Regions from separate parts of the Stappia sp. genome, predicted to be linked through region 3. Evidence: predicted binding sites of a transcription regulator. Region 3 holds the regulator's gene; each other region holds the start of a gene.
What was found. The regulator PhoB, encoded in region 3, activates phosphate uptake and scavenging genes when phosphate is short. The targets are predictions, from matches to a motif close to TGTCATNNANCTGTCAT.
Positions count from the first base shown of each region.

Region 1: the regulator PhoB is predicted to act here: its motif matches at 2,094-2,110, upstream of ABL312_RS12005 (1-acyl-sn-glycerol-3-phosphate acyltransferase).
Region 2: the regulator PhoB is predicted to act here: its motif matches at 1,245-1,261, upstream of ABL312_RS16205 (DUF2794 domain-containing protein).

Region 1 covers NZ_CP157793.1:2,672,759-2,676,017, forward strand. The annotation lists gene ABL312_RS12000 (calcium/sodium antiporter) at 57-983, shown strand; gene ABL312_RS12005 (1-acyl-sn-glycerol-3-phosphate acyltransferase) at 1,009-1,917, opposite strand; gene pgi (glucose-6-phosphate isomerase) at 2,127-3,259, shown strand, end outside.
Region 2 covers NZ_CP157793.1:3,639,295-3,642,553, reverse strand. The annotation lists gene ABL312_RS16215 (NAD(P)H-dependent oxidoreductase) at 1-156, shown strand, start outside; gene ABL312_RS16210 (GNAT family N-acetyltransferase) at 182-703, opposite strand; gene ABL312_RS16205 (DUF2794 domain-containing protein) at 1,464-1,877, shown strand; gene ABL312_RS16200 (S8 family serine peptidase) at 1,942-3,259, opposite strand, start outside.
Region 3 covers NZ_CP157793.1:513,009-516,267, forward strand. The annotation lists gene phoU (phosphate signaling complex protein PhoU) at 20-724, shown strand; gene phoB (phosphate regulon transcriptional regulator PhoB) at 766-1,464, shown strand; gene ABL312_RS02345 (GcrA family cell cycle regulator) at 1,730-2,260, opposite strand; gene ABL312_RS02350 (aspartate aminotransferase family protein) at 2,837-3,259, shown strand, end outside.

The DNA.
Region 1 (3,259 bases), 2.2 Mb from region 3:
GATCCGCCCGCCGATTCCCGGCGGGGCTCCTTCCCTCCTGTTTCGGACCAGCCCCCATGTGGATGGATGTCGCCTTCGTCGGCCTTGGCCTGGTGCTTCTCTTCGCCGGCGGCGAGGGTCTGGTGCGCGGGGCGGTGAGCCTCGCCGCACGCCTTGGCGTCTCGCCGCTGATGATCGGACTGACCGTCGTCGGCTTCGGCACCTCGATGCCGGAACTGATCGTGTCGCTGCGCGCGGCACTTGCCGGCGCGCCCGACATCGCGGTCGGCAATGTGGTCGGCTCCAACACCGCCAACATCCTGCTGATCCTCGGATTGACGGCGCTGATCGCCCCGCCGCCCACCCGACTTCCGGGCCTCGGCCGGGATCTCGTCGTGATGCTCGTCGCCGCCTTTGCCCTTGCCGCACTTGCCCGGATGGGGTCGGTCGAACGCGGCGCCGGCCTCGCCCTGCTCGCCGCCCTGGCCGCCTATCTCGCGGCGAGCGCCTGGCTTGCCCGCGGGCAGGACGGAGAGGCGGAGGGTCTTGCCGCCACGCTGTCGCCGCTGGCCGCCCTCGCCTTCGTCGGCGGCGGTCTGCTTGCGCTGATGGCCGGTGCGGATCTTCTGGTTCGCGGCGCCAGCGACCTCGCCCGCGCGGCCGGCATTTCCGAGGCGGTGATCGGCGTCACCGTCGTCGCCGTCGGCACCAGCCTGCCGGAGCTCGCGACCTCCATCGTCGCCGCCTGGCGGCGCCAGCCGGAGATCGCGGTCGGCAACGTCGTCGGCTCCAACATCTTCAACGTGCTCGCGATCCTCGGCGCGACGGCCCTCGTCTCGCCGCTGCCCATCGCGCAGAGCATCCGCCTCATCGACATTCCGGTGATGCTGGGCGCCTCGCTGGCGTTGGCGCTGCTGCTGTCGACGGGTCGCAGGGTGCCGCGCACCGCCGGCGCGGGGCTTCTCGCCGCCTATGTCGGCTACACCGCCTATCTTTTCATTTGACGGATCGCCCGCCCGCTCCGGGCCTTCAGCCGGGAAACTCCGCGTCGGGATCGCGGGCGAGCGTCTCGGCGCAATGGCGACGCAGGCGGTCGGACACGTCCTGCGGATCGCCGTCGAGGGCGTCGGGGTCGATGGGCGTTCCGAAATGCACCGGCACCGAGGCCCCCGTCTTGTTGAGCAACTCGTTGAAGACGGTCATGTCGCGCAATTCGGTGGAGATGCGGGCAAGCGCGTAGAACAGCCGCGAGTTGCGCCCGCCCATGTGCACCGGCACGACCGGCACGCGGTGCTTGCGCGCCAGTGCCACGGCCGAGGTCATCCACGGTCGCTCGGTCAGCCGCCCTTCGTGCATGTAGGCCAGCCGGCCGGAGGGAAACAGCACCACCGCCCGGTCGCGGTCGAAGGCCCGCGCGGCGGCGCGCAGGGTCTCCTTGGTCTTGTCGCGCGACTTGAACTCGGAGCGCCATTCGACCGGGACGATCATGTCCTCGAGCTTCGGATTGACGCGGATCGCATCGCGATTGGCGAAGATCGCAAGATCCGTGCGGCGGCTCTTGATGGCGTCGAACAGCACCACCCCGTCGGCGATGCCGGTCGGATGATTGGACACCAGCACCACGGCGCCGGTGCCCGGCACGCGGTCGAGCCCGCGCGTCTCGACCTTGAGCCGGAGCAACTCGCTCAGATAGGTGAAGACCTCGAGCCCGTTCATGCCGGCGATGGTGTCGGCCATCTCGACCGCGGGACGGTAGCGCAGCAGGGCATGGGCGAGCGGGCGCAGCAGCGGCCAATAGGGGCTCGCCATGACCTGCCGGCCCCGCTCGGCGATCAGCGTATCGACGATGTGTCCGTCGGCCCTGGCCCGGGTCGGCGGGGACAGCGACCGACCTCTGGCATGCCGGCCCCTGGCATGGGCGTGCTGGATCTCGTACATGGCCCCCGGACGCGCTCCCTGCCCTGCTCCCGTCATCGGACATTTGACCCGCATCGCCCTCATGTGTCCACCGGGGCGGGGACTTTCTTTCCGTCCGGCGACATGATCGAATGCACCCGCGCGGGGCCGATCGTCCGGACGGCCCCGCGCAAGGCTCGGCACTGTGTTCACCGTGAATGACAGCAAAATGACGGGCAAGGGAAGACGACATGCAGGCAGCGCACATCTGGTCCATGCTCGCCCGGGATGCCGAACAGGCGGCACAACACGGCATCCGCGCCCTGTTCGAGGCCGATCCGGACCGGTTTTCCCGGTTTTCCGTCGAGCTCGACGACCTGCTGGTCGATTTTTCCAAGCTTTCCTGGACGCACGACAGCCGCGCGCGGCTGCTCGATCTCGCCCGGGCCTGCGATGTGGAAGGGCGCCGCGACGCGATGGTCTCCGGCGCAGCGATCAACGAGACCGAACGCCGCGCCGTCCTGCATGTCGCCCTGCGCAACCGCACCGACGCGCCGATCCACGTCGACGGCCGCGACGTCATGCCCGGCGTGCGCGAGACGCTTCTCCGGCTCGGCGGCTTCGCGGACGCGGTGCGCTCCGGCATGGTCGGCGGCCATCGCGGCGCGCCCTTCACCGATGTCGTCAACATCGGCATCGGCGGGTCCGACCTCGGACCGGCGATGGCGTGCCGGGCGTTGGTGCCCTATGCCGACGGCCCGCGCCTGCATTTCGTCTCCAATGTCGACGGCGCGCATATCGCCGACACGCTCGCCGGGCTCGATCCGGCGCGCACCCTCTTCGTCGTGGCCTCCAAGACCTTCACCACCGTCGAGACGATGACCAACGCCGCCACGGCGCGCGCCTGGCTCGTCGCCGCCCTCGGCGAGGCGGCCGTGACGGATCACTTCGCGGCCGTCTCCACCGCCCGCGACAAGGTCGAGGCCTTCGGCATCGCGCCGGAGCGCGTCTTCGGCTTCTGGGACTGGGTGGGCGGCCGCTATTCGGTGTGGTCTGCCATCGGCCTGCCGGTGATGCTGGCGGTCGGGCCGGAGCGTTTCGCCGACTTCCTGGCCGGCGCGCAGGACATGGACCGCCACTTTCGCACCGCGCCGCTGGAGACGAACCTGCCGGTTCTTCTCGGGCTTGCCGGCATCTGGCATCGCAACCTGCTCGGTTATCCGACCCGCGCCGTCGTGCCCTACGACCAGCGCCTCGCCCGCCTGCCCGCCTATCTGCAGCAGCTTGACATGGAATCGAACGGCAAGCGGGTGACGCTTGCGGGCGATGCGGTGATGCGCGACACCGGCCCCGTCGTCTGGGGCGAGCCCGGCACCAACGGCCA
Region 2 (3,259 bases), 1.5 Mb from region 3:
CGGGCCGGCGGCTATCGGGCGATGAAGACCCAGATCCTCGGTTTCTGCGGCTTCCGTCCGGTGCGCTTCAAGACGTTTTCCTCGGTGCATGAGTCCAATCCCGATCAGCGCAAGGGCTGGATCGAGGCGGCGCGCGCTCGAGGGGCCGCGCTCTGACGGGCGTGCTCCGTCGGGCGGGGCGTCAGTCGGGATTGTCGGGAAACCAGCCGAAGACCGTCATGTCGAGCGTGGTCTTGGCGACGCGTTCGCGGCTCGTCATCAGCGGCTGCCCGCCGCGCTGGCGGTAGAAGCGCAGCGCGTCGGTATTGTCGGAGAGCACGCGGATCGCGAGTCCGTCGAGATGCAGGCGGGCAAGCGCGCTGCGGGTGGCGTGAAAGAGCTCCGTGCCGAAGCCGAGCCCCTGATGGTCGGGCCGGATGTAGAGCTCGTAGATCTCGCCCTCGAAGGGCAGTTCGCGCATGCGCGAGCGCCCGAAGGTGGCATAGCCCGCAGGTTGCCCGGAGACCGACAGGATCTGGATGCGCACGCCGCGCGAAAGGGCGGTGCGCCACCATTTCGGCCCGCGCCGCGAGATCATCCGCTCCAGTTCCACCCCGTCTATGATGCCGCGATAGGTCGTGCGCCACGCCGCTTCGTGAATGGCGGCGAGTGCGTCGGCATCGTCGTTGCGCGCGGGGCGCAGGGCAGTCAGGCCGAGACTCATGTACCAAGGATAGCGCTCTTTGCGCGCGGACAAAAGCAAAGCCGCAGCGGCGCGCGTTTGCGCAGGGCGCGCAGGGTCCTCGGTCGTTCCTGAAAAGCCGCTTCCGACGATGGATGATGGCAAACGGCCGGGGAGAAGGTCCGACGCGACGGCCGAATCCTGTGCGAAATCGCACTCGAAACCAGGGCCAAACCCGGGGCCGGATACAGGGCTGGATACAGGGATGAAAACGGTGCCGAAAACGGCGCCAAAAACGGCGCCGAAAACGGGAAAGGGCCGGCACTGTGTGCCGGCCCTTCCGGTTACCTACGCGTCCACGAGGGACAGGATCGAAGCCACGAAACCCCGGGGGGCTGGGGGGCTGTTGCGTACCGAGGTCTCGCGACCGGCGATCCGTTGGCAACATCGTCAAGATCGCCTGTCACCATGGCGCGGGAAGGGCTGCATTGGGGCAAAATCGTGAAATCTCGGCTCCGACGGCCGGCGCCCTTTCGGAAGGCGGCAACTCGATGCTTGCCAAACCCGAAGCCCGGGGCGCATCATGACACGACGATGACGCAACGCCGGCCGCAGGCAGGCGTGTGGGTCGGCAGGCAGGACGCGAACCGCAGGCGCCGGGTCCGGTCTCCACCGGGCCGCCCTTAACGGGCTGCTGCGAAGCACGGCACTGCTGCCATGAACGGGGCTGCTGCGAAGAAAAGCACTGCTGCCAGGAACGGCGCTGCTGCGAAGAACGGGACTTCGGCGTACGGGAGACGGCATGAGCGAATTCGACGCCGACGCATCGCGATTCCCCCGCTCGGGCCCCGGCCCGGGCGACGCCGACAGCGGCGAGCGGTCTGGCCCCGGCGGATCTTCCGCATCGCGCATGGTGCCCGTGGTGGCGTTTCACCGACGTGAACTGGATCTGATCCTGCGCATCTACGGCCAGCGGGTCGCCTCCGGCGAGTGGCGGGATTACGCCATCGATCACCTGAAGGACCGGGCCGTCTTCTCGATCTTTCGCCGGGCGTCGGAAATGCCTTTGTTCCGGGTCGAGAAGGTGCCGAAGAACGCCCGCCGCCAGGGCGCCTACGCGGTGGTGGGCACGGGCGGCACGGTGCTCAAGCGCGGCAGCGATCTGGCCCAGGTTCTCAAGGTCTTCGAGAAAAAGCGTCACCTGAGCGTCGTCTGACCCGAAGGTCCGTCGAAAGGTGGAAACCGCCGGCGGTCCGATGACCGCCGGCGGCTCTGTCCGGTCAGAAGCGCAGGTTCATGCGCGCGCTGAGGGCATGCGACTGCGCGCGGGCCCGATACTCGCCGGAATAGGCGAGCGTGCCGGACAGGCGCGCATCCTGTTCGCTCAGCGTGACACCGGCCGAAACCCGCGCGATATCGCGGCCGATCCCCAGATCGCCGGCGGCGACCGGTGCGCCGAGCAGCGTCGTGGCGCGGCTGTCGCCGAGAGCGCCGACGGCGCGCGCGTAGCCGAGATCGAGGTTGGGCGCGATCTCGAGCGTTTCGGAGATCGCATGCGCCGCGCCGGCGAGGCGCACACCGACGCCAAGGTCGGTCTGGGTCTGGCTGGCGGAGGCCGCCGTCAGCGAGAACACGCCGGCGCCCGTTTCCGTTGCGCTGCCGAGCCACTGGTGGACGAAGCGGGCCTGCGCATAGGGCTGCAGTGATCCAGCCAGCGTGTCGAAGCTCATGCCGATACGCGCGTTGCCCCAGGCGCCGATGTCCACCGCATCGCTGACGCCGGTCCAGGCGACGGCGCCACCTGCGCCGGCGATGGCCGTGCGGGTGGTGCTGGTCTCGAAGCGGCTCACGCCGGCCGCGCCTTCCGCGAAGAATCGCGACCCGGCATAGCCGCCGTAGGCGAGCGCGTGCAGGCCCGTGTCCTCGACCCGGTTGCCGCCGCCGCGCGTGTCGCCGGTGGTCACGCCAACGCCCGCGCCGAGGCGCAGACCCGCGCTCGGGCTCACGTCGAGACCGGTCATCAGACCGCCGCCGCGCGAGATCGTGGAGGGCGCGGTGGCGCTCGCCTGCGTCTGCGCGAAGCTGCCCATCGGCGACAGCCACCAGCGCAGCCGGCGCTCGCGGTCCGCCGGTGCATCGCCATGGGTGGAGACGGTGACCGTGCCCGGCAGGGCGTCCGCGGTTCCCTGGGGCGCGGCGAGGCCGGCGCCGATATCGGCGATCCGGCCGAGCGTGCGCGCCTGCGCGAAGGCGGCGTTGGAGAACACCACGCCGGTCTCGGCCGCCCGTGTCTGGGTCAGGTTTTCCAGATCGAGCAGGCCCCAGCCGTAGACCTCGTCGATGCCCGGAGCTCCGGCGTCGGTCGCGGTGGCGAGCACGAGTTGCGCAAGATCGGTCGCGGCCGCATTCGGGAACATTTCGCGGGCGACCGCCATCGCGCCGGTGACATGCGGCGCGGCCATCGAGGTGCCCGACATGCGCACGTAGTCGCCGTCGTTGGCGGTCGCGTAGATGCCCCCGGTCGTCTCGTCGTCGTCGCCGCCGGGCGCCGACAGGCACCAGCCCATGGCGACCGCGCCGCAGCGGTTGGAATAGTCG
Region 3 (3,259 bases):
GCTGTCTAGGAGTTATAAAATGCCTGATCATACAGTGACGTCCTTCGACGATGAGCTGAAAGCCGTTGCCGGCCGCGTGTCGGAAATGGGCGGGCTCACCGAAGTCATGCTGTCCGACGCGATTTCCGCGCTGGTGCGCATGGACAAGGATCTCGCCCGCCGGGTCATTTCCACCGACCGGCGCGTCGACCTTCTGCAGCACGAGGTCGAGGAGCAGACCATTCTGCTGATCGCCCGCCGTCAGCCGGTGGCGCAGGACCTGCGCGACGTGGTCGCCGCCATGCGCATCTGCAACGATCTGGAGCGGGTCGGCGATCTGGCCAAGAACGTCGCCAAGCGCGTCATCGCCATCGAAGGCGCCTTCGACAGCAAGAAATTCGCGCAAGGCGTCGAGCATTTGAGCGAGCTGGCGCAGCAGCAGATGAAGACCGTGCTCGATGCCTATGCCAATCGCGACGACGAAGCCGCCCAGACGGTGCGCGACCGCGACGACGAGATCGACGCGCTCTACACCTCGATCTTCCGCGAATTGCTCACCTACATGATGGAAGACCCGCGCCAGATCACCATGTGCGCGCATCTTCTGTTCTGCGCCAAGAACATCGAGCGCATCGGCGACCACTCCACCAACATCGCGGAAAACGTCATCTACATGGTGACGGGCACCCAGCCGATGGACGAGCGGCCGAAGGTCGACGAGACGAGCGTCGGCGCCGCGTCCTGACGCGGCCGCCATTGGACCTGGCGAGACAAGGGTAGATACGCATGCCGAAGGTTCTTGTTGTCGAGGACGAGGAACCTCTCATCCTGCTGCTGCGCTACAACCTCGAGGCGGAAGGCTATACCGTCGAGACCTGCACGCGCGGCGACGAGGCGGAACTGTTGCTGCGCGAAAGCCAGCCCGATCTTCTGCTTCTCGACTGGATGCTGCCAGGCCTGTCCGGCATCGAGCTGTGCCGTCGTCTGCGCTCGCGCAGCGAAACGGAGCGGCTGCCGGTGATCATGCTCACCGCGCGCGGCGAGGAGCAGGAGCGCATTCGCGGGCTGGCGACCGGGGCCGACGATTATGTCGTGAAACCCTTCTCCATCCCCGAGCTCATGGCGCGGGTGCGCGCCATGTTGCGCCGGGCGAAGCCCGAGGTCGTGTCCTCGCTTCTGCGGGCGGGCGATCTGGAGCTCGACCGCGAGACCCACCGGGTGCGCCGCGCGGGCCGCGAGATCCATCTCGGGCCCACGGAGTTCCGCCTGCTTGAGTTCCTGATGACGTCGCCCGGCCGGGTGTTCTCGCGCGAGCAGCTGCTCGACGGCGTGTGGGGCCATGACGTCTATGTCGACGAGCGCACGGTGGACGTCCACGTCGGCCGGCTGCGCAAGGCGATCAATCGGGGGCGGATGATGGATCCGATCCGCACCGTGCGCGGCGCGGGCTACGCCTTCAACGACCAGTTCGCCGCCGCGTCCTGATCGCGAACGCGCGCTGTCCATTCGGCAAGGACACGCGCGTTCGCGACGACGATCCGGACAACACTATCCGGACAACACCAAAAAGGGCGCCGCGCGGCGCCCTCAGACTGCTGACAAAGCCTTGCAAGGTCGTCATCCCGGGCGCCGCGAAGCGGAGATCCGGGATCGGAGAGGCAGGGAGCCCGCTTGGGGCCCTTTTTCAAATCCCGATCCGGCCGTCCTGAAACCGGCCCTCCTGGCGGCTCGCACCGCGCCGAGGGCGCCGTCAGCCGGCGGCGGCCTTGGAGCGGTCGCGGCGCCGGTCGGTCGCCGGCTGATAGGCCATGCGGCAATGATACGGGCAGTAGGGAACGCCCGGATTGGACGCGTGACCGCAGAAGTGGAAATCCTTGCTGGTCGGATCGCCGATCGGCCATTTGCAGGTGCGCTCGGTGAGCGTCAGGATGGTGGCGCGCTTGGCGATGGGCACGAGTTCCGCGACCGGCTTTTCCTCGGGCTTGGCCTGGGGCGCGGGCGCCGTCTCGGCCTTGAGCGCGGTCGCGCCGACGCTCTGCGGCATGCTCTCGGGCGCGGTCGTCGGCGTCTGGCTGTCGTTGGCGGCCGTCTTCGCCGTCTTGCGGCTCTTGGCGTTGCCGGCGACGGCGGTCTTCGCCCGCCCCGAAAGCCCGAGCCTGTGAACCTTGCCGATGACGGCATTGCGTGTCACGCCGCCGAGCTCCCCGGCGATCTGGCTGGCGCTCAGTCCGTCACCCCAGAGCTTCTTCAACAGCTCGACACGTTCGCTTGTCCAGGACATGCGCCACACTCCGTCTTGGTTCGGGACCTGACATCTGGTTAACGGCCGGTTACCGGCCCGCTCCTACGGGCACTCCGCTGATCGCCGGATTTTGGGGCGAAAGTGAGTCATGCACACGAGATGTCGTATTTCTTGACTGAGAAACTACAATATGCCGCGTTTTTTCTGCAAGTCATCGGCCCGATTCACCTGGGGATTGCGGCGGTTTTCCCCAAAAAAGGCTGCTTGCTGACTCAAGGGCGCAGGATGCGGGACCTGCCTATTCGATTGACTTTCTCAGGTCCGCGCGGTGTATAACGGCGCAAGTTGCCGTGCCGCCTCTTTCGGGCGGCACATATGTTTTGGGGCGTGTTTGGTCTGTTTTGGGGCGTGTTTGGTCGGCGGAGTGTCCTGCCAGGGGGATGCGGTGCGGCGTCCGGCGGGTCGGTCCGCGACGAGGATCTCGAGACGATCACGATACGCGAGACGATCACGATTGATGCCCGGCCCGCACGCGGGTCGGCCCGCGCGACGGCCGGTCGGTAGGGTCCGCAGGAGCGGCCGGTCATGGGCGTGGCGGACAGGAGCGAGGCGGATATGGCGGAGTCATCTCTCTATCGGACCTACAACCGTGCGGACCTGGAGTTCGCCCGCGGGGAAGGTGTGTGGCTGGAGACCACCGACGGCCGCCGTTTCCTCGATTGCGCCGCCGGCATCGCGGTCAACTCCCTCGGCCACAGCCATCCGCATCTGGTCGCCGCGCTCAAGGCGCAGGCGGACAAGCTGTGGCATGTGTCCAACCTCTATGCCATCGAGGGGCAGGAGCGTTTCGCGCAGCGGCTGTGCGAGGCGACCTTCGCGGACAAGGTGTTCTGTACCAACTCCGGCGCCGAGGCGCTGGAATGCGCGATCAAGACCGCGCGGCGGTACTTCTATGTCAGGGGCGAGCCGGAGCGCGTGACCATCGTCACCATCGAAGGCGCGTTTCACGGCCGCACGCTGGCGACCATCGCGGCCGGC